2 regions of the Pseudoalteromonas sp. MM1 genome follow, and region 1 is predicted to be linked to the other one. Evidence: riboswitches for the same ligand, from Rfam matches in the RefSeq annotation. Region 1 holds a riboswitch; the other holds the start of a gene.

Region 1 (3,182 bases):
ATGGTTGCAGATAAACGTACGCCTGGTGCCAGTACTGCACCTTTTTTAACAACTACGCCTTCAACAATGACACAACCAGCACCAATAAATGCATCGTCTTCAACCACGACTGGGCTTGCACCAATTGGTTCAAGTACACCGCCAAGTTGCACAGCTGCGCTCAAATGTACGTTTTTACCAACTTGCGCACACGAGCCTACTAATGCGTGGCTATCAACCATAGTGCCTTCGTCGATGTATGCGCCAATGTTTACGTACGCTGGTGGCATAATAATAGTGCCTTTAGCGACGTATGCACCACGGCGAACGCTTGAACCACCAGGTACCATACGTACGCCGTCGTCAGTACTAAACTCTTGCGGTGCAAGGTTGTGTTTATCTACAAAACCACCTGCAAACTCAGTGTTAGTGCCATTTTTAAAGGCTTCTAAAATGCCTTGTTTTACTTCTACGTTAGCTTCCCATTGGCCGCTTTCGTTTTGTGATGCTGCGCGTACTGCGCCCGATTCTAAATTATTTAGTAGTTCTAACCAGCTCATTATAAAAACCTGTATTTAATGCCAAGATAAAATGGTGTCGTTTGCAGTGGTAATGCAATCGGTTTGCGTTAACTCAAGGTGTGTTAAAGGTGGGCGCAGCAACGGGCTACTTAAGCGGCCTTGTTGGTGCATTAGCACTTTAACGGGAATAGGGTTTGCTACAGCAAATAGGCTATTAATAGCGCGAGTCCACTGAGCAAATAGATTGGGATGTTGGCCACTTAGGCTACGTTTTACAAACTCGTGTGTTTGTAAAGGCCATGCATTGGCCGCAACCGAGATTAAGCCTTTTGCACCGGCTTGAGCAAAGTAGGGCATAAGTGCATCGTCGCCACTGTAGAGCGCTAAATTAGGCGCGGCTTGTCGGTATGCTTCAAATTGGGTGATGTTGCCACTGGCTTCTTTTAAGGCCCAAAGTTTTGGGTGCGCTTTTAAGTTTTCAATGGTTTCGATAGGAATGCTTACACCGCTGCGCCCAGGTACATTGTACAACATACACGGATGCGCGCTTTCGTTTAATAAGCTTTCGTACCAATGTGTTTGACCTACAGCCCCTGGTTTTGCATAAAGAGGCGAGCCTAATAAGTAGCTGTGAATAGGTAATTGGTTACAGTAGCTAACCCATTCTTTTTGTTGGGCTAAATTACTACCGCCCACAGCAACCATAAGCGGTACACTGGGTTTTAATTGGCACACGTGCTCAACAATGCCTTGCTGCTCTTTAAGCGTAAGGGCTAAGCCTTCACCTGTGCTACCGAGCAGTAAAATACCGTTGTGTGCCGCTTCTTGTTCGCTAACAAGTGTTGTGAGCGTGTCGTAGTCAACATTACCTTGTTGATCAAACGGCGTAACAAGCGCTGTCCACAGTGCGTAGTCGTCTAAATTGAAGTTGTTGATCATCTCTTACGAACCTATAAGGTGTTCGAGATATTAAGGAGGCTGTATGATGTGAGCCGCATTAACGTCGTTCGAACAGTATTCGAAGAGCGAATGGGCTTAAAATAATAGGGCGCACGGCCTTATTATTTAAGACCAGAAGCTCTCCACCAAACTAATAAGCTGCTTTAAAGCTGCTATTGGTGACAGTCGCTAGGATTCAACCTAGTCGCCCGAAGTAATTGCTTCGCAAAAGCGTTTACCTCTCGGCGGTATTCCCCTGGCGTATGCTCACTGGAGTTTGCGCTCCTAACATACGCTACCTGAATAACGCACCTCTTCTAGCCCTTTGTATTTTGTTTTAACGCTAAGGCTTTAACAAAATACAATTTAAATAGGGTAATTGCGGCGATTAAAACATTTTAGCCGTCTAGGTGTCAAGCTGCTAAATATAGATTAGCTCATCGAAAATAGCGGTGGTTACGTATTGGCTGCTTTTCTCGTACACTAACCCTATAAGCAGCGAGGTATTTAATAAGTATGGAAAAATTTAGCGATATTTATAAGCGAGCGGTAGAGCGAAAAGGCTCTGAAAAAATGCTTAAGTTATTACTCGCAAAACCTTTATCTAAAAAAGCGTTAAGCACGTTAAGTGACGACGACTGGCTTGAAGAATTTACCCGAAAGGTTTTTCAAAGTGGCTTTTATTGGTCGGTAATAAACAGCAAATGGCCGGGCTTTAGAGAGGTTTTTTGGCAGTTTAGTGTTGATAAGTTATTAATGATGCCGCCCGATATGCTAGAGCAAAAAGCAACGGATGAGCGCATTATTCGTAATTATAAAAAAGTTAAAACGATTCCTGAAAATGCTTACATGATCCACGAAATAGCACAGGAGCATGGCAGTTTTAGCAAGTTTATTGCCCAGTGGCCAACAGATAATATTATTGGTTTATGGGTGCATTTAAAAAAACACGGCGCTCGTTTAGGTGGAAATACTGGCCCCTATGCTTTAAGAGCGCTTGGTAAAGATACATTTTTACTTTCGCGGGATGTAGAAAGTTACCTAAGAGCGCATAAAATAATTGATGGCGGGCTGCAAACTAAAAAATCACTCACTGCTGCGCAGGCATTTTTTAACGAAATGCAAAAGCAAAGTGGTTTAAGCATGCAAGAGCTGAGTTTAATTGTGGCTTACAGTGTGGGCGATAACCGTGTAGGCATAAGCCAACAAACAGAGGATTAACCATGAATCTAGTGCCAAGATACACAGACATAGCAGATAATTTCGCGATAGAGGATCAACCCTCAAGTGTTGCTGCCCCGCAATTGCTGCTGTGGAACGCATCGTTAGCTAAGCAGTTTAATATAGTTGTTGAGCCACAGCTGCGCGCTAGTACCTTTGCAGGCAATGAGCCACAGCAAATAAAGGCGGTAGCGCTTGGTTATTCTGGGCACCAGTTTGGGCGCTTTTCACCACGTTTGGGTGATGGGCGAGCACATTTACTCGGTGCTATAAGTGATGATAAAAACCAGCTGTGGGATATTCAATTAAAAGGCTCTGGCGCTACCCCGTATTCTAGAGGTGGCGATGGGCGGTGCGCACTAGGTCCAGCTATACGTGAATATATTATGAGCGAAGCTATGCATGGCTTAGGCATTAAAACCACGCGGTGTTTGGCTGTTGTAGGCACTGGTGAAGTTGTTTATCGTAATCCACCACAACCTGGCGCAATTGTTACCCGTTTGGCAAGTAGCCATATTCGGG
Region 2 (3,182 bases), 1.7 Mb from region 1:
TAATGGCATTTTGTACGTCTTTTAGGCTAAAGTCGGCCATTTTAAAACGTTTAAATAATAGCTCTAACACACCCCAATGTTCGCTAAGGGTATTTAGCAGCTTTTTAGCTGGGATCATAAGAGATTACAACATCCTAGTATTTTATTATTGAGTTCTTAAAAAGGACTCATTATTACGTATTTTACCTGCATATGGTATTCGTTTTTAAGACCATTTAATAATAGTTTTTGCATATCTGTGGTGCTAGAATCCGCACCAAAATTAGGAACGCTTAAACGCAAGTTGTTTATGTGTCCTGTTAAAACTATATCAAAGGTTATTTAACTACCATGCTCCCCTCGATAATTTTAACCCTAATAGCGATTGCCTTTTTACTGATCGTTATAGAAGATATAATTCACGTAAATAAAGCCAAAACTACACTCTTTTTTGGCACGCTTTGTTGGATTATACTTTTTGTTAACCCACTCCATGGGCAAAGCCCTGCAACTATTCAGCACCTTCTTAACGAAAACATATTAGAAATAGCCTCGCTATGGCTGTTTTTAATGGCCGCCATGACCTTTGTTGCGTATTTAAATTCAAAAGGATTTATAGAAAACATTGTGCACCGGGTTATGCCTAAAAGCATTAGTGAACGACAACTTATGTTTTTAGTGGGGGGCTTTGCGTTTTTGTTTTCGTCTATTTCTGACAATGTGACCGCTACGCTTATATCACTTGCTGTGGTTATGTCGTTAAAGCTGGAAGCTAAAAAGCTGATTAAATACGCCACACTTATTGTGTTTGGGGTTAACTCGGGTGGAGTGTCGTTAATTACCGGTGATGTAACTACTTTAATGATATTTTTAGATGGCAAAGTGTCTATTGCAAACTTATTACTACTCATAGCGCCTGCGTTTATAAGTGTAATGTTACTGGCGCTTTTGCTCTCTGTTGGTATGAAAGGGCAAATAGAGTTTGTGGGCTCGCAAAAAAAACGGATAGAAAAAACTGACATTACCATCGCCATCATATTTTTATCAACCGTGGTAAGTACTTTAACCCTTAGCGTAATTTATAGCGTACCGCCGCTACTCACATTTTTATTTGGTTTATCGGTTATGTTTTTAGTGGCGCAATTTTTAATGCGTAAAAAAGACATAAACAAAGACATCATCGATTTTGTTCGCGAGATAGAATACGACACACTACTGTTTTTTGTTGGGGTGCTTTTACTTGTTGGCGCATTAAAAGAAATTGGTATTTTAAGTAAATTTACCGATTTATATACAGTAATGGCACCTGAGTACGCTAACTATTTAATGGGAATACTATCTGCAGGGGTCGATAACGTACCGCTTACTGCTGCGCTATTAAAAGCAGATATAATAATGAGCCAGCAACATTGGTTGTCGTTTACCTATGCAACAGGTGTAGGTGGGTCAATGCTTATAATTGGTTCTGCAGCGGGTATTATTGCCATGAGCAAACTTAAAGCACTTACTTTTACGAGCTACTTTAAATTATCGCTGCAATTATTAATTTGTTATACCGTAGGTTATGCAGGCGCTTACTTTATGGGTGGTTTTGTTTAATTTTTACTATAAATGCTTGACACCTAGACGTCTAAACGATAACTTTCAAAGCCCCGCTAATTAGCGGGGCTTTGTTTTATTAGCCAGCGGTTAATAAAACATTCAGAAGAGGTGCGATACTTAGGTATTTAATGGTAGGTGACGAACGCCCATAACCATTAAAGAGGGAAGTACTCGCCGAGAAAAACACTAGTACGTCGCTATTGTTTTTCGGTTTATGGGGCTGAATCCTCAAAACTGTCACCAATATAGGTGGAGAGCTTCTGGCAGCGGACACATCAAATGCATTCCTTTGCCAAGTTCTTCTTGTTTTTTAGCGGTTAAAATACCGCGAAAGGAGACTAAATGACTACCCAATCAGTGCCACAAACAGTACCAGGCGCAAAATCAGATTACATCGTTGCCAAATTTGGCGGAACCAGTGTTGCAAACTTTGAAGCGATGAGTCGCTGTAGCGAAATTATTGTTGCAGATAAAAGCGTGCGTATTGTAGCAGTGAGCGCCAGCGCCGGCGTAACTAATCACTTAGTTGCACTGTGTAAATCAAGCATTACCCCAGAGCAGCGCCAAGAGCACATTGACGGCGTGCTAGCTATTCAGCAAGCAATTTTAGATGAGCTCTCGCTTGATGCCGATTTAGCCGTAGGTTTTAACGAAACGTTAAAAGCGTTTCAAACGTTAGCACTTGAAACACTAACAACGGATCAGCAGCACGATGAGCTACTTAGTTTTGGTGAGCGCTTATCGTCGTACTTATTTGCACAAGTGCTACGTTTAAAAGGCTTAAATGCCGACCGTTTTGATGTACGTAAAGTACTTAAAACCGACAGCCAGTTTGGTAAAGCAACACCCAATGTTAAAGCCACAGCGCAAGCGGCTAAAGAGATTTTAATTCCGTTATTAGATGAGCAAGTAATTGTGACTCAAGGTTTTGTTGGTAGCGACGAATTTGGCCAAACAACCACGCTTGGCCGTGGTGGCTCAGATTACAGCGCAGCATTACTTGCTGAGGCGATTAACGCTAAAAGCGTACATATTTGGACCGACGTAGTGGGTATATTTAGCACAGACCCACGCTTATGTGCAAAGGCAACGCCAATTGCCCGTTTAAGCTTTGACGAAGCCGCAGAAATGGCCACCTTTGGCGCAAAAGTATTGCACCCAGCCACTATTTTACCAGCCAGCCGCAGCCATATTAATGTATTTGTAGGCTCTAGCCGCGAGCCAGAGCGCGGTGGCACGTGGATTGAGCGTGAAAAGTCACAGCAGCCGGGTATACGCGCTGTAACGCAGCGTAAAAACCAAATATTGCTCACGCTTAAAAGCCCTGAAATGCTATTAGCAAGTGGCTTTTTGGCCAGAGTATTTACCATTTTAAGTGAGTTTAATATATCGGTAGATTTAGTGACTACCTCAGAAATTAGTGTTGCTATTACCTTAGATAACGCACCCAATGCCTCGCGCCCTGAGCTTGAGCAAGCGTGTTTAGATAAGCTAGCTGAATTTTGCCATGTGTCGGTTGAAAATAACTTAACCTTAGTGGCGCTAATAGGCTCAGAAATACAGCTACGCCAGCACGAAATGAACTTAATGAACGTATTAAA

The links. A riboswitch is a leader RNA that binds a small molecule or an ion and turns the genes downstream of it on or off. The one in region 1 is predicted to bind lysine.
Region 2: linked by a shared signal. The riboswitch ahead of lysC (lysine-sensitive aspartokinase 3) and the one ahead of dapA (4-hydroxy-tetrahydrodipicolinate synthase) in region 1 are both predicted to bind lysine.

The regions. Positions count from the first base shown of each region.
Region 1 is NZ_AP027922.1:214,883-218,064, forward strand. It holds gene QUE46_RS01040 (2,3,4,5-tetrahydropyridine-2,6-dicarboxylate N-succinyltransferase) at 1-539, opposite strand, end outside; gene dapA (4-hydroxy-tetrahydrodipicolinate synthase) at 555-1,439, opposite strand; lysine riboswitch at 1,568-1,764, opposite strand; gene QUE46_RS01050 (DNA-3-methyladenine glycosylase I) at 1,956-2,660, shown strand; gene QUE46_RS01055 (YdiU family protein) at 2,663-3,182, shown strand, end outside.
Region 2 is NZ_AP027922.1:2,188,434-2,191,615, reverse strand. It holds gene QUE46_RS09945 (hypothetical protein) at 1-118, opposite strand, end outside; gene nhaD (sodium:proton antiporter NhaD) at 331-1,578, shown strand; lysine riboswitch at 1,677-1,849, shown strand; gene lysC (lysine-sensitive aspartokinase 3) at 1,924-3,182, shown strand, end outside.